DNA from 3 places in the Photobacterium makurazakiensis genome. Region 1 is predicted to be linked to each of the others. Evidence: predicted binding sites of a transcription regulator. Region 1 holds the regulator's gene; each other region holds the start of a gene.
The links. Region 1 encodes PurR, which represses purine synthesis genes. Its sites were predicted from a motif close to TNANGNAAACGTTTNCNTNA; they were not measured.
Positions count from the first base shown of each region.

Region 2: glpX (class II fructose-bisphosphatase) is a predicted target of PurR. The motif match lies at 4,550-4,569, and genes of this name have one in related genera.
Region 3: pyrD (quinone-dependent dihydroorotate dehydrogenase) is a predicted target of PurR. The motif match lies at 2,285-2,304, and genes of this name have one in related genera.

Region 1 is NZ_JAKJSJ010000043.1:46,427-53,577, reverse strand. Features, by position in the region: gene L4D09_RS18825 (FecCD family ABC transporter permease) at 1-580, shown strand, start outside; gene L4D09_RS18820 (heme ABC transporter ATP-binding protein) at 577-1,428, shown strand; gene purR (HTH-type transcriptional repressor PurR) at 1,882-2,895, shown strand; cyclic di-GMP riboswitch class I at 3,100-3,204, shown strand; gene L4D09_RS18810 (TfoX/Sxy family DNA transformation protein) at 3,333-3,923, shown strand; gene L4D09_RS18805 (hypothetical protein) at 4,217-4,612, shown strand; gene L4D09_RS18800 (carboxymuconolactone decarboxylase family protein) at 4,770-5,354, shown strand; gene L4D09_RS18795 (dihydrolipoyl dehydrogenase family protein) at 5,371-7,151, shown strand, end outside.
Region 2 is NZ_JAKJSJ010000013.1:137,765-144,915, reverse strand. Features, by position in the region: gene L4D09_RS06250 (1,4-dihydroxy-2-naphthoate polyprenyltransferase) at 1-365, shown strand, start outside; gene rraA (ribonuclease E activity regulator RraA) at 492-977, shown strand; gene zapB (cell division protein ZapB) at 1,077-1,319, opposite strand; gene L4D09_RS06235 (MIP/aquaporin family protein) at 2,007-2,858, shown strand; gene glpK (glycerol kinase GlpK) at 2,919-4,436, shown strand; gene glpX (class II fructose-bisphosphatase) at 4,631-5,638, shown strand; gene L4D09_RS06220 (helix-turn-helix transcriptional regulator) at 5,819-6,436, shown strand; gene L4D09_RS06215 (ferredoxin--NADP reductase) at 6,450-7,151, shown strand, end outside.
Region 3 is NZ_JAKJSJ010000069.1:25,930-33,080, reverse strand. Features, by position in the region: gene L4D09_RS24370 (cell division protein ZapC) at 309-857, opposite strand; gene pyrD (quinone-dependent dihydroorotate dehydrogenase) at 1,105-2,115, opposite strand; gene L4D09_RS24360 (NAD-glutamate dehydrogenase) at 2,419-7,151, opposite strand, start outside.

The sequences.
Region 1 (7,151 bases):
CGGTACTTCTGTAACAGTGATGCTTCTGGCTGGTGTGGCTATCGGGGCACTATCAGGTGCTGCACTTGGCCTGATGAATTATTACGCTGACGACCAAGCCCTACGAGATTTATCACTGTGGAGCATGGGATCACTTGCAGGGGCAACTTGGCCTGGCATCACGCTTTCCTATATTACTCTTGGCGTACTGATGTTTATGTTTGATCGCAACGCCAATGCACTCAACGCCTTTTTGCTCGGAGAAGCAGAAGCAAAACATATGGGGGTTAATGTACAAACACTGAAAAGGTTACTGATTTTACTTTGCGCTGCAGGTGTTGGTATTGCTGTTTCACTCACCGGTGTGATTGGTTTTGTTGGCTTAATCGTCCCCCATCTTGGTCGAATGCTCGTAGGGCCTAATCATAAAGTGCTCTTACCATTATCTGCTCTGCTTGGCGCATTAATTCTTTTGGTTGCCGATATGCTTGCACGTATCGCAGTTGCACCGGCTGAACTGCCTGTTGGGATAATTACAGCCCTACTCGGCGCGCCCTTCTTTATCTTCCTGCTCGTAAAACAAAAAGGGAAAATGTCATGAACTTGATGACAAAAAATAGCGTTGAAACAGGATATGCTATTGATGCTTCAGGGCTTAACCTTAAATTGGGTGATAAAGTACTACTTGATGATTTAGCTATTCAGATCAAAAGTGGTGAACTTACCGCCTTGCTAGGTCCTAACGGTGCAGGTAAAAGCACCCTCTTGAAAGTATTATGTGGTGAACAAGAGTCTACAGGCCATGTTTCCTTTTTTGGTAAAAACCGTGCCGCTTGGCCACCAGCTGAACTCGCAAAACACCTTGGTGTGTTGCCTCAGCATAGTAACCTAACCTTCGCCTTTACCGCGCAAGAAGTTGTTGAGCTGGGTGGTCTCCCCTTAGCGCTGACCAATCGAGAAACGGTAAGTCTTGCTAAAGATAAAATGGCTCAAGTCGATGTCACAAATTTGAGTTGTCGCCTATACCCTACGCTCTCTGGAGGAGAAAAACAGCGCGTGCACTTTGCACGGGTACTGACTCAACTCAGTCGCGCTGGTGAGCAGTGTATTCTGATGCTTGATGAGCCAACATCAGCACTCGATTTAGCGCATCAACATAAAACCCTTCAAGTCGCAAAGTCGTTAGCGAAGTCTGGGGCTGCGGTGATCATAGTGATTCACGATTTAAATTTAGCAGCGCAATATGCAGACCGTTTAGTCATTCTTAATGAGGGAAGAATTCAAGCTGATGGTTGCCCGAAGGACGCTTTAACAGAGGAAACGATCGAACGCGTTTATGGTTGGCCTGTTTGCATTACACAGCACCCAATCGATAATTACCCTATTGTGCTCGCAACCTCCAGCCACGAAATTGAAGAGCCCAAATCAACATTAAAACTGGCTATTTAACGGCAAATTGTTGTTAAACAAACCAAAAATAGCTCTTTTTTCATTCTACTTCATTTGCCTTAAAGCCTTCTTAATCAAACTAAAAAGGCTTTATAAACTTACCGTTTCATCTTTAGCAGAACAATTCACCAGATTTATAACTGGTTATAAATAAACCAATTCGTTCTTATCCATAAATAATCCTGATTTATTAAGACAAGAAACATTGCACTCTTTGCTACACTGAGTAAAATGAGAGCGCAAGCGATTACACTATGCAACAATTGAAACCCTGTAATCGCGATAGAATATGAATACTATAAGAAACGAAGCCGCCCATTCGTGTCGCGGCCTTTTGTCGTTTCTGTTATCTGTACTCAACAGAACAGTGAACTGTTTTAGCAGTGCACTACTCTATTGAGTAAAGCTTAAAATTACCTAGGTCATTTGACCCTTATTATTAGAAGAATAAATATGGCAACGATTAAAGATGTTGCACGTATGGCTGGTGTCTCTACAACCACCGTCTCTCACGTGATTAACAAAACGCGATTTGTCGCAGAAGCAACGCAGAAAAAAGTACTGTCTGCAGTTGACGAGCTAAACTACGCTCCGAGTGCTGTGGCGCGTAGCTTAAAATGCAACACAACCCGTACTATTGGCATGTTGGTTACAAAATCGACCAACCCTTTCTTTGCTGAAGTCGTACACGGTGTTGAAGAGTACTGTTACGGTGCTGGTTACACGCTTATCTTATGCAACACAGAAGGTAACCTTGAGAAGCAACGTGATTATTTACGCATGCTGGCTGAAAAACGCGTTGATGGTTTGTTGGTCATGTGCTCAGACTTGGATGAAAACCTACTCGGTCTATTAGAGCGCCAAAAAGACTTGCCTATGGTTGTCATGGATTGGGGACCAGAAAGCCCTCATACAGATAAAATTCAAGATAATGCTGCGTTAGGCGGCTATGTTGCGACTAAGTTCTTCATTGAGCATGGGCATAAAGCTATCGGTTGCTTAACAGGTCACAGTGATAAAACAGCTTGTCGTGAACGCTTAAAAGGCTTTAAAAAAGCCATGTCAGAAGCCGAGCTGGAAGTCGAATCAGATTGGATTTTAGAAGGCGATTTTGAATGTGAATCTGCAGTTGAAGCCGCTAACAAGATCATTGCAATGGACAAACGTCCAACGGCGATCTTTTGCTTCAATGACATCATGGCGATGGGCATGATCAGTACATTTTCACAAGCTGGTATTCGTGTACCTGAAGATATTTCAATTATCGGCTACGATAATATTGATTTAGCACCGTACTTTTCTCCACCGCTAACCACTATTCACCAGCCTAAGCGCCGTCTTGGTAAAACAGCTATCGAAATTCTGTTGGAGCGAGTGAAAGATAAAGAGCATGAGCACCGTATATTTGAAATGATACCAGAGCTTGTGATTAGAAAGTCAGTGATAAACCGAAACACCAATTCGTAACAAGCCAATAATCACTCGAGATAGAAACGGAGGCTTTTCCTCCGTTTTTTTAGTCTTATCCCTATGCCTTATTAGAATAAACACTCAACTTTGGGTGTTTTTTATAATTAAATAAATACAAGATAAAATAATTTATGGGAGCAAGGTCACGCTATTAAAAGTGGGAGCAGGTTCAAATTTTGCTTCTGCGATATTCTTAAACAGTCACGAACAAGGCAAACCTTTCGAAAGATTGGGACGCAAAGCTTCCGGCCTAAGAGTCCATAGTTTTCAATAACTAGTTCGACTTAAGGTAGCGGGGTTGCCGATGGATATAGCAATAGTGATCAGGCGTCATATTTTACATGATTCTGACATTACTCTTTTGTTAATTTTGCTAATCTGAAATCCTCGCTCTGTTGTTAGGTGACCCTAGATTTTTTTCACCGAGAAGAAGCATGGACAAACCAGTACTTAAAAATTCATTACGACTGTTTAGTTGTTTCAACAACGTAAAATCACGCTCGATGTTTGGCGGATTTGGCATATTCGCAGGTGAAACAATGTTTGCACTCGTTGTTAACGACAAACTTCATCTTCGTGCCAATGCTGAAAACGAACAAGATTTTAAACAGGCAGGCTTAAAGCCATATATTTATAAGAAACGTGGATTTCCTGTTGTTACCAAGCATTTTGCAATTCCAGATGAATGGTGGGAAGACACAACTAAAATACTTAGCCAAGCTAAGCGCTCTCTTGAAGCGGCAAAAGAAGACAAAGAAACAAAAAGTAAGGCAGGACCTGAACGTATAAAGGATCTACCTAACTTACGGCTAGCAAACGAACGTATGCTTAAAAAAGCTGGGATTATCAGTGTCGACGCCCTATTTGAAGCCGGTTCTTTGAATGCTTTTAGAGCATTGCAAGATACCCATCAAGGTACGGTAAGCATTGATCTTTTATGGGCTTTAGAAGGTGCAATTAGTGGTAAGCATTGGTCAGTGATTCCACAAGACCGCCGCTCAGAACTTCTTTCAAAGCTTAGTTAACCCTGCTTAGTACCATTAACAAGAGGTGATGATACACCTCTTGTTAATGCATCGTTTGTGGTATTGCTGCTTTCTATTACTACTTCTCATTATTATAAACTCCATAGCATAGCTAGACGTTTAGATACGTTGACCGCACGTTCAGATTGCTTCGTACACCCCATGAATGACAATTAATTGTCAGTAAATCTGAAAGATTGAATTGCCTCACAAAGCTGTTTACAAAACACTCAACAAGCTTTCTTTACTTTATAAAGCTCGTAAAATAACAGCATCTATTTACGGAGGTTATTATGAACTGCACCAAGCCTTTTCCCGGACAAACGGATCAAATGTTCAAGGATAAGTTTGGTAAATGGCCTCGGCTAATGAAGCTATGCGTACTACTCAGTTTACTTCCCCCTGTCATTGTCCTCATTCTTATCCATAACAACATTGCCTCAATGCCAATGATGTACGATGTACTTGTTTACGTTTCAGGCTTTAACGCCCTTCTCCTTACATGGGGACTACTATTAAAAATACGTTCAAAAAAGTATTGGTATCGTAACTACCATATTGGTAAAACAATGCTACTTGCTGTTGTTCCGATTTTAGCCTGTGGCTATATTCTTTTTACGTCCCCACAACCCAATAAAATAGTCACCCAAGCTCAGCATGACCGTCCCGTTCAATTAATAATCAACTAAACGGCTAAATTCACTTTTTTCATCACTCAGTGAAATAATTCAGCTCTTAATTAGGTCTTTGTCTCATATCTATCTGATAATTTGAGTAATCATTGCTCATGGTCAGGTTATATACCCATTGTGGCATAAAAAGTATTCCTAATATTAAGAGGTGATCGTGCGCATTTCAGCCAAAAAAAACTATTCCATTACCATAAAGCCGCTACTTTGGCTTCAAAAGCGCCATTTCGGCAAAGTACTAAACCCAGCGCTCTTATGGGGGCGTAAGCCTACCCTTTTTTGGCTGGTTGCTAGTTTCTTTGGCTATCTTGATCGTCGCTCTTCTCCGTTATCACCCATCATGCGCTCATTAGTTTGCGTCAGGGTCTCTCAACTCAATGACTGCGCATTTTGTGTTGATGCTAATGGCATGAAGTTAGCTGAGCGTTGTGATTCAGAAGAAAAAATAAAAGCGCTCGCTAACTGGCAGCACAGTGAATTATTTGATGAGCAAGAACAAGCAGTATTACGCTACACAGAAACAATGACAATTACAGGTCAACGTGTCACAGCAGAGATACTCGAAACACTTAAACAGTGGTATGACGAAGACACCATTGTAGAGCTCACCGCCCTCATTTCTTTCCAGAACCTCTCCGCGAAGTTCAATACTGCGCTTGACGTGCCTGAGCAAGGATTTTGTTCGCTACCGATACAACCCGATACGGTAAAAGAGAAATCATCGTCGTTATCAAAGCAATAGATTAGGAGCGAATTACATGGATAGAAAAAAAATAGTTTTACTCGCTATCGTTGCGTCCCTACTCGGCGTATGGTTTGCCTTCGATTTAGGCCAGTACTTTACGTTAGAATACGCAAAAAACCAACAGCTAGCCCTACAAGATACGATAACCACCAGTCCGTTATTTTCGAGCTTGGTCTTTTTTAGCCTCTATGTATTGGTAACAGCGTTATCGCTTCCTGGCGCAGCCATCATGACGCTTCTTGGAGCCGCTTTATTTGGCTTTTGGTGGAGTTTACTGCTTATTTCATTCGCCAGTACTATCGGTGCGACACTGGCTTTTTTATTCAGCCGTTTTATTCTTCGAGATTGGGTCCAGAGTAAATTTGGTCACCGCTTGGCACCGATTAACGCAGGCATAAAAAAAGACGGACCGTTTTACCTCTTTACACTACGGTTAATCCCTATTTTTCCTTTCTTCTTAGTTAACTTGCTTATGGGTTTAACCCCTATCAGCACTAAGATGTTTTACCTTGTGAGTCAGGTTGGTATGTTAGCCGGAACGGCAGTCTATATTAATGCAGGTACCCAGCTCGGCCAGATAGACACACTAAGCGGTATTATCTCTGCCCCTGTTATTATCTCGCTCGCTTTACTGGGTGTTTTTCCGTTAATTGCCAAAGCCGTGATGAGTATTATTCAAAAACGCCGCGTTTACGCCCAATGGGAAAAGCCATCTTCATTTGACCAAAATATGGTTGTTATCGGCGCGGGAGCTGGCGGTCTTGTCAGCTCTTACATTGCTGCTGCTGTAAAGGCGGAAGTAACACTCATTGAGCGTCATAAAATGGGAGGAGACTGCTTAAATACGGGGTGTGTACCATCAAAAGCCATCATTCGTGCTGCGCATACTATGGCTGAAATCTCTCGATCTCATGAATTTGGCATTACCACCAGCGTGACTCAGGTTGACTTCAAACAAGTGATGGGACGAATTCATAATGTTATCGCTAAAATTGAACCTCACGACTCTGTTGAACGTTACTCTAAGCTTGGTGTGAATTGTATTAGCGGTGAAGCCACTATCTTGTCGCCTTGGGAGGTAGAGGTAAACGGTGAACGCATTACTACGCGTAATATTGTGATCGCCACAGGTGCGCGTCCATTAGTGCCAACAATTGAAGGGTTAGAATCAGTAAACTATCTGACTTCAGATACTATTTGGCAGCTGCAAGAGCAGCCTAAGCACATGGTAGTGCTTGGCGGCGGTCCAATTGGCTGTGAATTAGCGCAGAGCTTCCGTCGCCTTGGTAGTCAGGTCACACTCATTGAAATGGCGGAACAAGTCTTGATCCGAGAGGATTTCGATGCCGCCGAGCAAGTTAAGTTACAAATGGAGAAAGACGGTGTCACGATAATGACAGGCCACCGTGCATCTAGATTCGAAAAAGTAACAGACGAAAAAGGGATTGAAATTCAACGAGTCTACTTACAGGCAGCCAATGGTGATGAGCTGAGTGTTGAATTTGATGTCGTTCTGTTAGCACTGGGTCGCGTAGCCAATGTACAGGGCTTTGGCTTAGAAGAGCTCGGGATAACAACCTCAGAACGAGGTACTGTCGAAGTTAACGAATACCTACAAACCAAATACCCAAATATATTTGCCGTTGGCGATGTCTCTGGCCCATTCCAATTAACACATGCAGCAGCACATCAGGCATGGTATGCCGCAGTTAATGGCTTATTTGGCAATGTGAAAAAGTTCAAAGCTGATTACTCTGTCTTGCCTGCTGCAACTTATACCTCACCTGAAGTGGC
Region 2 (7,151 bases), on a different contig from region 1:
CAACCGCCTGTGGCCTGCTTGCTGTTGGTGTGCTTAATATCAACAACTTGCGTGATATCGATAATGACCGAGCATGCGGCAAGCTAACATTGGCCGTACGCATGGGGCCAGAATGGGGCCGTAAATATCACCTGTTCTTATTGATCGGCAGCGTTGCTTGTTTGGCTTTATTTGCACTGCTTGAGCTACATTCACCCTTTGGTTGGCTCTTTATCCTCAGTGCGCCGCTGCTATTTAAGCATGGTAAACAAGTGATGCAATCGACTGATGGTGCTGCATTACGCCCTATGATGGCTACCATGGTGAAATGTGCTCTGCTGACAAACCTGTTGTTTGCCGCTGGGGTTGTCTTAGCTGCCGTTTAGATATCATGCTGGCGCTTCACTTCATTTTATTGTGTGAAGCGCAGCCAACTGATTATACTTTCAATAAGTTAAGCCTGTACCTCATTGCTAACCCTCTTTTCAATTGCCACAAGAAGAAGCGTGCTTATGGAATACAATACGTCCGAACTATGCGATATCTACCTCGATAAGGTCGACGTTGTCGAACCAATGTTCAGTTCTTATGGTGGTCGCAGCTCCTTTGGCGGTCAAATTACCACAGTAAAGTGCTTTGAAGACAGCGGGGTGATCCGCTCGGTGCTTGAAGAAAATGGTGTTGGCCGGGTGTTGCTTATTGATGGTGGAGGCTCACTACGTCGAGCTCTGGTTGATGCCGATTTGGCGCAACTTGCCACGAATAATGAGTGGGAAGGGCTGATCATTTATGGCTGTATCCGCCATGTTGATGATCTCGACGAACTTGAAATAGGTATTCATGCCATGGCATCAATCCCTGTAGGTGCCGATGAGCAAGGGATCGGAGAAATTGATGTGCCGGTGAATTTTGGCGGGGTTACTTTCCTACCAGAAGATCATCTTTATGCTGATAATACTGGCGTGATCCTATCACCAGATCCTCTCGATATTGAATAAATACCATAGCACTGGTCGACACATATAAAAACAGAGCCTAATGGCTCTGTTTTTTAATACTGGCTTTGAAGTGCAAATGGCTTTCAGCCAAGGTGCCACTTATTCAACGTGATCCATTTTACCTAACAGTGTACGTACACGTTCCTGCCATGCTTCATGATCGTTGCGTAGCTTGCCATTATCTTGCTCTAGTGTTTCGCGATTAGAGCGCAGCTCTTGAGCTTCATTCGCAAGACTCTCATTTTGTTCTTTTAGTTCTTCAATTTCCATTTGTAGTAGGGAAATTGTATCAACAGCTGTCTGTACTTTGGCTTCCAGCTTTTCCAGCATTTCTAATGACATATTATCCACCTGTTTTCAGCCTATCTAATTGCCCTAACCATTAAGGCAATTGTCTACAGGCATGTTTACGATTCTATACTGCCTATTCTAACGAGCCGACCGCCATCTGACATCTACAAAAACCTCGGTTTGTGGCAAATGGGTGAAAATCACTCAATTCTGATGGTTTTTTTGCTTTTCATTTTTAAATCGATAACTAGCCGATAAGCGCCACTATCATTTCGTCGAAAAAATCATCAACTTTCGCCACGGCGAGCAACAATTCTCCAGGGGCGTTCAAAAGCTTACTTCGCTTTATAGTAAATGCGTAAAATTGCGATCAAACTCTATTTTAATGCAGCGGTTGCGTGCTAATTTTTATTTCGATCGTATCTCTCTTGGATGTATCCAAGAACTTGCCAATCTGGCACATCCGACCTTTCAAGGTCGGATTTTTTCTTTGTATCCAACCAGTTACAAAGAAAAACCTTAAAACCCCCACTATCGAGCAAAAATCATTCCCTTATCAACATTTAAATTGCACTTAACAGCAATCGTTTGCGCGAACGCTCAATTTGGAATTATTTTATGCTCGAACGCACATTTTTAAATTCGATTTATTTCAATAATAAAAAGTTAGAGTAAATTACCTACCCATAAAAAATAGAAAAGTAATACCCCTACGACATTAGACAAAAGGACGAAATAATGAATAAGCAAAAACAACATACTTTGCTAGGTGAATGCCTCGCGGAGTTTATTGGGACAGGACTACTGATCTTTTTTGGCGTGGGCTGCGTTGCTGCACTCGTACTAACTGGCGCCGAGTTTGGCCAGTGGGAAGTCAGTATAATGTGGGGGCTAGGTGTTGCCATTGCCATTTACTGTACTGCTGGCGTTTCTGGTGCCCATATCAACCCTGCTGTTACCATTGCTCTTGCACTGTTCCATGGCTTTGAGAAGCGTAAAGTACTGCCATATATCGCCGCACAAATGCTGGGCGCTTTTTGTACCGCGGCACTCATCTATGGTTTATACAGCAATCTCTTCGCCGACTATGAAGCAGCCAACGGCATTATTCGCGGTAGCGAAGCAAGCCTCGCCACTGCTGGTATTTTCTCAACCTATCCCCACGCAGCGTTATCATTTGTTGGCGCTTTCGCCGTTGAGTTTGTTATCACAGCAGTGTTGATGTTCGCCATCTTAGCGATTGGCGATGAAAAGAACGGTGCGCCACGTGGTGCTATGGGCCCACTACTCATCGGTATCTTGATTGCGGTGATTGGTGGCTCTTTAGGTCCACTAACCGGTTTTGCCATGAACCCTGCTCGTGATTTTGGTCCGAAATTCTTTGCATTTCTGGCTGGCTGGGGCGACATGGCGTTGACTGGCGGTAAAGATATCCCTTATATGATTGTACCGATTTTAGCCCCAATAGCTGGCGCAGCGTTTGGGGGATGGCTATATCCGAAAGCGATCGGTACATATTTACCTGGTAACAAGTGTACATTACCAAACCAGTGCGAAGACACTGATGATAGTGCACCAGCCCAAGCTTAATACTAAAAAGAAGAATACCTCTCTACTACCCTTATATAATGACAATTAGAGGAAACCGTCATGACTACAGAGCAAAAATACATTGTTGCACTTGATCAGGGTACAACTAGTTCACGTGCCGTTGTGCTTGATCACAACGCGAACATTGTGTGCTCGTCACAACGCGAGTTTACCCAAATCTATCCAAAAGCCGGATGGGTTGAGCACGATCCTCTCGAGATTTATGCGACACAAAGCTCGACCCTAGTCGAAGCCTTGGCAAAAGCAGAGATCAGCTCTGATCAGGTTGCCGCTATCGGTATTACCAACCAACGAGAAACCACCATAGTGTGGAATAAAAATACTGGTAAGCCGGTTTACAATGCCATTGTATGGCAATGTCGCCGTACCGCTGATATCTGTGAAGTACTGAAAGAACAAGGGTTAGAAGACTACATCCGTGAAAATACCGGACTTGTGGTTGACCCATATTTCTCGGCAACCAAAATCAAATGGATCCTTGATAACGTTGAAGGCGCCCGTGAAGAAGCCGACGCTGGCAACTTACTATTTGGTACTGTTGATACATGGATGATCTGGAAGATGACCCAAGGTCGTGTCCATGTTACCGATTACACTAACGCATCACGCACCATGGTATTCAATATCAATAGCTTACAGTGGGATGAAAAACTGCTGAAAACACTAGATATTCCGCTATCTATGATGCCAGAAGTGAAATCTTCATCTGAAGTGTATGGCCAAACCAATATCGGTGGTAAAGGTGGTACGCGTATTCCAATTGCAGGTATCGCGGGTGACCAACAAGCTGCACTCTTTGGTCAAATGTGTGTCGAAGCCGGCCAAGCGAAAAACACTTACGGCACAGGTTGCTTCTTGCTGATGAACACCGGCAAAGAGAAAGTAACCTCGCATAATGGCTTACTGACAACCTTAGCATGTGGCCCGAAAGGTGAAGTGGCTTATGCCCTTGAAGGCGCAGTCTTTATGGGTGGCGCGTCCATTCAGTGGCTGCGCGATGAAGTAAAATTACTCGATGATGCAAGAGACTCCGAGTATTTTGCCGACAAAGTCGGTAGTGCGAACGGTGTGTATGTTGTACCGGCCTTTACCGGCCTTGGTGCACCATATTGGGACCCGTATGCGCGTGGTGCAATTGTCGGCTTAACCCGTGGCGTTAACTCGAACCATATTATTCGTGCAACCCTAGAAAGTGTTGCTTACCAAACCCGTGATGTGCTTGATGCCATGCAGGCTGATTCAGGTATCAAGCTCGCCTCACTGCGTGTTGATGGCGGTGCTGTCGCGAACAACTTCCTGATGCAATTCCAATCAGACATTCTTGATACCGAAGTTCACCGCCCTGTCGTAACAGAAGTAACGGCATTGGGATCGGGTTACCTCGCCGGTTTGGCTGTTGGTTTCTGGGGCAGCATTGATGAACTACAAGGCAAAGCCGAAATCAACCGCAAGTTCATTCCATGTGCTGATGATGGCAAGCGTAATCGTCGCTACCGAGGCTGGAAACGCGCGGTAGAATGCGCCAAAGGTTGGGCGGTAGAAGAAGACGATATTTAATCGCTCTTAAATCATCGTAACCCCTCTCTAAGGCCTGCTGTTGCAGGCCTTTTCTTGTATTTTACTACCACGTTAGCCACTTCTTGCACCAATTAGCCTGAACATTTTTGCTTTAGCGCAAACGTTTCACTGGAAGCTGTGTTAGAATCGCCGCCAGTATTTACAGCCCACTGATTTCTACTTCTGGAGTTACCATGAAACGCGATTTGGCGATGGCATTTTCCCGTGTCACTGAAGGTGCAGCACTAGCTGGTTATAAATGGCTTGGCCGTGGCGATAAAATTGCTGCAGACAACGCAGCCGTTGAAGTTATGCGTACCCTGCTTAACCAAACCGAAATTGAAGGCGAAATTGTAATTGGTGAAGGTGAAATCGATGACGCACCAATGCTGTACATCGGTGAGCTAGTTGGCACTGGCGGTGACGCTGTCGATATTGCGGTTGACCCTATTGAAGGTACCCGCATGACGGCGATGGGCCAGAATAATGCGCTAGCCGTACTGGCCGCAGGTGAAAAAGGTTCATTTCTAAAAGCGCCTGATATGTATATGGAAAAGCTGGTTGTTGGTCCTGCAGCTAAAGGCGCTATTGACCTTGCTAAACCGTTGACTGAAAACCTAGAAAATATTGCAACTGCGCTAGGAAAAACGCTTGATACCTTAGTGGTAACTACGCTGGCGAAGCCTCGCCATGACGATATTATTGCTGAAATGCAAGCCATGGGTGTACGCGTGTTTGCATTCCCTGACGGTGATGTTGCGGCTTCAATCCTAACCTGTATGCCAGATAGCGAAGTGGACGTTATGTACTGCATCGGCGGCGCCCCTGAAGGTGTCGTTTCTGCAGCAGCCATTCGCGCATTAGGCGGTGATATGCACGGCCGCCTTCTGCCTCGTCACGAAGTGAAAGGCGATACTGCCGAAAATCGCGAACATGGCGAAATCGAAATCGCTCGCTGTAAAGAAATGGGCATCGAGACAAATGTCGTCCTTCGCATGGAAGACATGGCCAAGAGCGATAACGTGATTTTTGCCGGTACTGGTATCACGAAAGGCGATTTGCTTGAAGGCATCAGCCGCCAAGGGAATATCGCCACAACGGAAACACTGCTGATCCGCGGTAAGTGCCGTACCATTCGTCGTATTAAATCAACGCATTACCTTGACCGTAAAGATGATGCAATTAAAGGCCACATTTTATAACGTAACCTTCCTTACGTTGCTGGCTGCTAGGCGCACAATACGTGCGCCTTTTGTTTTTTTAGCGCTTTCTCCTACTCCCTTCTTCTATCCTGTACAACTCCGCCTTATTACTTTGTAAAGTTGTTGCTTTATTTACCAAGCTGACCACATAATTAATCAACAAAGTAGGTAGCCGCTGTTATGAAAACAATCGACAAAATACTGTACCGAATGAAGCGAGAAGGGTCTGTCACCGCTAAAAAACTCGCAGAAGAATTCAATCTCACCACTATGGGTGTACGCCAGCATCTCCAAGGGCTTGAAGAGGACGGCTTGGTCGACTTCAAAGATGTCAAAGTCAAGGTTGGTCGACCTACTCGTCATTGGCACCTGACCCAGAAAGGGCACGGCAGCTTCACCGACCGTCATGGCGATCTTATTATTCAAATGCTTGATTCTGTCGAGGCGTTATTTGGTCAAGATGGTCTGCATCAAGTGGTCGAACGCCGTGAGAATCAAACCTTTGAACAATACCGCTCTCATTTGGCAACAACGTCAAATTTAAAAGAAAAATTACAAATACTGGCTACACTGAGGGAGCAGGAAGGCTATATGGCAGAGCTTCACCAAGACGGCGAGGCGTTCGTTTTAATCGAAAATCACTGCCCAATTTGCCATGCTGCGAAACGTTGCCCTTCACTTTGCCAATCTGAATTATCTGTTTTCCAGCGCTTGCTGGGTGACAACTATCAGGTCAACAGGAATGAACACATTATCGCCGGAGAGAGGCGTTGCGCTTATCGAATAATAAAATCATAACGAGGAGATGATTATGGCTGACTGGATCCCCGCAGAGGTTATTACCAACCGTCATTGGAACAATGATTTATTTAGCCTGGTGCTAAAAGCCAATATCGAACCATTCAAAGCAGGTCAATTTACCAAGCTAGGACTGGAAATAGACGGTAAAATGATACAGCGTGCCTACTCCTTTGTTAATCCACCCAACAATAACAATATCGAAGTATATGCCACCCGAGTGGCTGATGGCCTCTTGTCTCCTCGCCTCCATGCCTTAAATAGCGGTGATACGGTTTTTGTGTCGGCGCGGGCCAATGGCTTTTTCACCCTTGACGAAGTACCTGACGGTGAGCATCTGTGGCTCTTGTCGACTGGCACCGCCATTGGTCCCTACCTGTCTTTATTGAGAGAAAAAACCGTTTGGCAACGTTTTCGTAAAATCATACTGGTCCATGCCGTGCGCTTTTCTGCCGATTTGAGTTATCAAGCTGAAATCAATAGCCTTAAAGAAGCCTACCCAGAGCAGTTAATTGTCCAGCCCTTTGTCAGCCGTGAACCTGCAATGTTGTCACTGCCTGGCCGAGTCCCGCAAGCCATTGCTGATGGCATGTTAGAACGCCATGTCGGCTTGCCATTATCGCCAGAAAAAAGTCAAATTATGATTTGTGGCAATCCAGAGATGGTCAGAGAAACCAAAGCGATACTGGAAACAATGGGGTTCATTAAAAATTTG
Region 3 (7,151 bases), on a different contig from region 1:
AGTCCGTGGCTTCAAATGACAAGAGGCTAATTAGCTCAACACCGTTAATTAGAGAGCTACAAACACTGTGCTACCCACTTTAATGGCAATGAACCATCAAGCTCACAGATCGCAATACAGCCAGCTAACTGTGCATTTGAGGGATAATTAGTTGCTAAGTGATAATAGGAAAAGTAACAAGGCTAGAATGATTGATTCTGCTTGAAGTAAGATAATAGAATGCGGGAGGTTGAAACTGGAGACTAATTGAACACGACATTACCTGCATTACATTGCACGGTTATGCAAAGTTTGAACGTTCGCTCGCCCTAGCCAACTAGAGCAAAATTTAGTGGCGTTATATGTTCTTCGTATTGATAAGCTTCTGTGCGGTCATTCATGACTTTAATGACATCACAGAATTTCATTTCTTTCGTAGAAGTTAGCGCTAATGGCTCTACATCAGCCAGCATGCACAGGCTTGCACAGCCGCTGTTTTCTACCACTAAGTAGTTTGCCTTTGCACTATCAGTATAAAGCGTAACAATATCAGCTTGCCTTGGTTGATAATCCCCTTCTGATTTCTTAAAAAACCAGCTCTTAGGCATTATCGGCTTATGAAAACGACTTGCTGCTACCGCGGTTAATGCCAACTCCACTTTACGTGGCCCTGAAAGCTCAAGACAAGCAATACCCTCAAGGAACGTTTGATAAACCGTTGCATCGTCCACTGTAAATGTGGCTTTCGCAAAAGATGAAGGAATAAGATGTTTTGTCGGAATAGCTACACGAAAAACCATGTCATCACCCAGATCTAACATCAAGGCGTCATCCTTTTGGTCGTAATACCACGTCCATGAGTTATTTGGCTTTAACACGTAATCGCTCCAAAATCAGTTCGTTATACAGCTTATCTAACGATTGAAACAAAACTTTAAAAGAATTTTACTGCGAATGCTGTAAATTAAAAGGGGAAAAATATTGGCGTATATACCGTTTAAATGCTGAAAGTTTGACAATATTTGGTCTTTCTTCGTTTTGTCATATCTCTTAATACAAAAAAAGTCGGTGCTTGCTTAAGCAAGACACCAACTTTTTCATCGCTAACCGTGTATAAATTAATTATTAGATGTTAGATACAATATCTTTAACTAATTTTGGACCATGGTAGATAAAACCAGAGTAAATTTGTACTAGGCTTGCACCAGCAGCCATCTTTTCACGCGCAGAAACCGCTGAATCAATACCGCCTACCCCAATAATAGGTAATGCGCCATCTAATTCTGTCGCCAGCATGCGAATGACTTCTGTACTACGGTTTTGAAGTGGACGGCCACTCAAGCCACCAGCTTCATCACAGTGAGGCATGTCTTTAACCAAAGAGCGATCGAGCGTTGTATTGGTACCAATAACACCGTCAATTTCATTTTTGATCAATGACTCAGCAATTTGCTTAATTTCGTGATCTTCAAGATCCGGTGCGATCTTTAATGTTAGAGGTACGTATTTACCATGTTTCTCTGCCAGCTCTTTTTGTTTCTCTTTTAACTGAGATAACAAGTCATCTAGCATTTCACCGTACTGAAGCGTACGAAGCCCTGGTGTATTAGGCGATGAGATGTTTACAACAATATAATGAGCGTACTGATATACCTTATCCATACAGATTAAGTAATCATCGACCCCTTTTTCGATAGGTGTATCTTTATTCTTACCTATATTAATACCGATTACACCGTCATACTTTGTCTTCTTAACATTTTCAACTAGGTTATCTACACCTAGATTGTTAAAACCAAAGCGGTTAATTATACCTTCTGCAGGAATAACACGGAATAAGCGAGGCTTATCATTACCCGATTGAGGACGCGGTGTAACTGTACCTACTTCAACAAAACCAAATCCCATCGCGCCAAATGCATCAATGCATTCACCGTTTTTATCCAAACCCGCAGCTAAGCCAACTGGGTTTTTGAATTTGATGCCCATTACTTCAACAGGACGATCAGGAACGTGCTGACGATAGAAAAGATCAAGAGGAGTGCCAGTAAAGCGAGAAAAGTTCTGAATAGCTAGATCGTGTGCCTTTTCAGCATCAAGCTGAAAAATAGCAGATCGAGCGAGGCGGTAAATCATTGTACCTCCTTAAAAAAGCCCCGTGTAAACGGGTGAACATTATTCACACTTTGTTAGTTAAATTCAAACGTTATTTTCAAGTTTATTCGCAAAAATAGCCTATATCTTTGTATTCAGTAGCCTAATAGCTAAAATTTAACCTTTATTACAATTAGACTTACGCGCATTAGAACGCAATCGTTTTCATTCCCGCGGCTAAATACATAAAAAAAGGCCATCTAGATTAACTAAATGGCCTACTTATCATCATTTTATGTAATAAACGGTGAAATTATTAACCGTTTTAGTACCGTTTCATAAGCTTTACGCGACAGAACGGCAATTTAAGTTAAGCAGCATTAGTTCACGTAATGCAACTGAGAACTTAGCAAATTCATGCGTTGTACCCACCTTAAATTCCGCTAATACGGTATTCCATCGCTGAATCGCTACTTGATGCTCATCCATCCAGCCTTCTATTAGTGCAGTGGCATCCGCACCTTCTAACCCGCTTGTAATAACCGCAGAGGTTAGCTGACGTTGTTGCCAATCTAGATCTTCACGGAACGATGCACGTGCTAGTGCCTGCCAGTGATTATCTACAGGCTGATTGTGTACCTGCTTTAAGAACCAGTGGAGTGACAAGTCAGCCCCAACAACAAAATAGACACGAGAGATAAAGTCGATATCTTTATCAAGCTCTTTCGCAATCTGTGCAATATCCATTGCTGAATACAAGCTGCTCAAACGCGCAATATTGTGTGCTAGTTCCGCTGGTACACCACTTTGGATCATCGCTTCGGCCTGATCGTTATGCTCTTGCACCTCTTCTATTACAAGGTAACTTTCAAGGTTATCGCGAAGCTTCAACACAACAGGTTGATAGAAAGAGATCATCTGCTCAATTCCCAACTTACGATCGCGGTTTCGCAAGATCCAGCGTGTTGCTCGTCGAAGCATACGGCGACAGCGATATAACACCTCGTATTGTACATCTGCAGATATTTCGTTATCTAACGCCCTAACCTGTTCGAAGAAGCTCTCAAAGTTGAACACCTCGCGGCTCACTGAGTACGCTGATGATATTTCAGCAACCGTTGCGCCTGTTTCTTCTTGTAGACGAGTTACGAAGTTACAACCCATTTCATTCGACATTTGATTGGCCAATGAAGTCGCAATCAACTCTTTGCGTAATGGGTGATGCTCCATTTGTGCACGGTATTTTTCCTGAAGCTCTTTCGGGAAATATGCCGGTAGCAGGCGTGCGTGGTATGGGTCATTAGCAATTTCGTCTGTTACTAACTCTTCTTTCAATACCATCTTGCCATAAGCAACCAGTACCGCCAATTCAGGGCGAGTTAAACCCATGCCTGACTTTTCACGCTCTGCCAGTGTGTCATCATCAGGCAAGTATTCGAGTGCGCGATCTAGCTTTCCATGCTTTTCTAAGTGGTGAATAAAGCGGATCTGCTCTTTTAGCAACTGTACTTGCTGCTGCTGAGTCACAGAAATAGACTCACTCTGGCAATACGCGTCATCAAGTACGATGTCACCCACTTCATCTTCCATGCGCTGCAGCAGTTCATTACGCTGCTTATAGGTAAGATCACCAGCAGCGACTAGGCTATTCAGTAAGATCTTAATATTGACTTCATTATCTGAGCAGTCAACACCACCTACGTTATCAATAAAGTCAGTGTTAACAAGGCAACCAGCCTTCGCCAGTTCCACACGGCCCAATTGAGTAAAGCCTAAGTTACCGCCTTCTCCAACCACCTTCGCACGCAGTTCACTACCATTTATACGTAATGCATCATTCGCTCGGTCACCGACATCAGCATGTGTTTCTGCCTGTGATTTAACATAGGTACCAATACCACCATTCCAAAGCAGGTCAACTTCCATGCAAAGGATTAAGCGAATAAGCTCATTTGGCGGCATTGATTGCTTACGTGTGCCTAGCAACTTTTGAATTTGTGGTGTCAGTTTGATCGACTTACTACGGCGAGAGAAGATCCCACCGCCCTCAGAGATCAAGCTTTGATCATAATCCTCCCAACTTGATCGTGGAAGATTAAACAATCGATCTCGTTCTTTCCAGCTGCTAGCTGAATCTGGATTTGGATCAATAAATATATGCATGTGGTTAAATGCCGCGACTAAGCGGATATGCTTAGATAACAACATACCGTTACCAAATACATCCCCTGCCATGTCACCAATACCTGCACAGGTGAAGTCAGTCGTTTGGCAATTAATACCCAATTCACGGAAGTGTCGTTTTACTGATTCCCATCCACCTTTGGCTGTAATACCCATTTGCTTATGGTCATAGCCATTTGAGCCACCGGAAGCAAATGCATCGGCTAACCAGAAGTTATAGTCTTCAGAGACTGAGTTCGCCAAATCAGAGAAAGTCGCAGTACCTTTATCGGCAGCAACAACCAAATACGGATCATCTTCATCATGACGAACAACATTGGCTGGTGGTATTAAGTCACCATCAATGATGTTATCTGTTACATCGAGTAATGCTCGAATAAAGCGCTTGTAGCAACGCTGACCTTCAGCCCAAATTTCTTCACGAGTCGATAGTTGTGGCTGACGCTTACAAACGAAACCACCTTTTGCACCAACAGGTACAATAACGGTATTTTTAACTTGTTGCGCTTTTACTAAGCCAAGAATTTCGGTGCGGAAATCTTCTTGTCGGTCTGACCAACGTAGGCCACCACGTGCAACTTTACCACCACGCAGATGAACACCTTCAATATCTGGCGCGTAGACAAATATTTCAAAGAATGGGACAGGTGCTGGGATCTCAGGGATTTCAGATGGTCGCAGTTTTAACGATAACCAAGGCTTCGGTAAGCCATTCTCGTTAAGTTGATAATAGTTAGTACGTTGAGTCGCCAGGATCATATCCATATAGCGGCGAATGATACGGTCATCATCAAGGCTTTCGACATGCTCAAGCTTATTGTTTAACTTAGCGATCAAGTCTTGTTCTGCTTTTTCACTGTGTTTCAATGCAGGATCAAAGCGCAGGCTAAACAACTTTACAAGGTCTCTAGCTAGATCACTATGACCTGAAAGTGTCTCTTCAATATAGTGCTGGCTAAATGGGAAACCAACTTGTCGCATATAACGAGCAAAACTACGTAAAATGGTAATTTCACGTCCTGTTAGCCCTGCACATAATACCAAGCGGTTAAAGCCATCACTTTCTATCTCGCCATGCCAAATAGCAGAGAATGCTTCTTGGAAGCGATCGCGGGCTTCGCTAAGATCGATCCCCGTGCAGGCATTATGTAACATAGCAAAATCAAGGATCCAATATACCGTACCACTTGCTGTGACCACTTGGTATGGTGATTCTCCGATAACACGTAAGCCAAGGTTTTCAAGCATTGGCATCACATCGGATAAATGAATTGGTTCATCGCGATGGAATAGCTTAAGTTTTACAAATCGAGAGTCAGCGGCTTCCTCCTGAGGGCGATAGAACAGCATGCCTAACTTATTGTCTTCACTTAAGCTCTCAAGCTGTTCGATATCCGCAACTGCCGAGCCAGAAAGCATCTGCTCTTTATAAGAACGAGGAAATGCACGAGCATAATTTTTTGCCAATAAAGTCCCTTGGCTTTCACCAAAGTTTGCCGTTAAAGACCCACTTAACCTGTCTTCCCATGAAGATGCAGACTCAACCAAATTATGCTCAATCGCTTTAACATCAACATCGAAATTATTGTTGTCTACGCGCACGATATAATGCGTCCTCGCTAACGGACTTTCAGAGAAGAAAGTGGTGAATTCAACATTTTCAGCTGAACCGAAGTATTCTTTTAAAATCTCTTGTGTTTTACTTCGCAACTCGGTGTTATAGCGCTCTTTAGTTACATATACCATGCAAGAGAAAAAACGACCGAATGGGTCACGACGAACAAACAAGCGTAAAAGATCTCGATCCTGCATTTGAACAACACCGCAGCCTACATCCAGCATTTCTTTTTCATTTGCTTGGATCAACTCATCACGAGGGTAAGTTTCAAGTAGGTTATTCAATGCTTTCCATGAATGCGATCCTGATGGGAAACGGCTTGATTCAAGGATGCGTGAAACTTTGTCACTGATCAGTGGAATGTTCATCGCCGTTTGGTGATACGCCGTGGATGCGTAAAGGCCGGTAAAACGGTGCTCCCCAACCACATTACCGTCTTTATCAAAACGCTTAATGCCGATGTAATCGGTATAAGCTGGACGGTGAATTTTAGATTTACCATTACTCTTCGTTAAAATAAGTAACTCAGGCTTACGCGCTTCGAGACGTGCTGATTCTGGTAATTGAGAAAGGCGGAGGGTTCTAACTTGTTTTTCTTTACTGAGTAGCCCTAGCCCCTTCTCTTGGCACGGACGAAGTTCATAATCCCCTTCGATTGGCACTAAGTCATATTGGTGATACCCCATAAATGTAAAATTATGATGAGTAACCCAATCAAGAAATTCAATCGCTTCTTTACGGTGTTTTTTATTCACCGGAAAATCCGCTTTCTTAAGATCTTCAACAATACTCTGCATTTTTATTTGCATTGATTGCCAATCATTTACGACTAAATCAATATCTTGCATCACTTGTTCGAGTTCTTGTTTTAGTGATTCAAGTTCTTGTTTGTCGTTTAGACGATCCACCTCTATGTGAAAAAGCGTTTGAAGATCTCCATCTTTACCACAGGCTTCAGAGATCGCGCCTTTATTATCACGCTTAAAGTAATACGGACCATTCAACATTAAATGACTCGTCATACCTAAACGCGTTAAGGTCATTCGTACCGAATCAACAAGAAATGGTCGATCAGGTGTTACAATTTCAACGACCGTATGCGTTGACTGCCAACCATATCGACTCAACGTCGGGTTATACACTCGAACAGAAATTTGATTTGGTTTATTTTGTACTAGGTGGTGCCATAAACTTAGCACAGCACCATAAAGGTCAGATTCATTCCGTTGAAGCAGATCATCATCTGCAAGTTGTCCTAACAATCGTTGAGCAAACA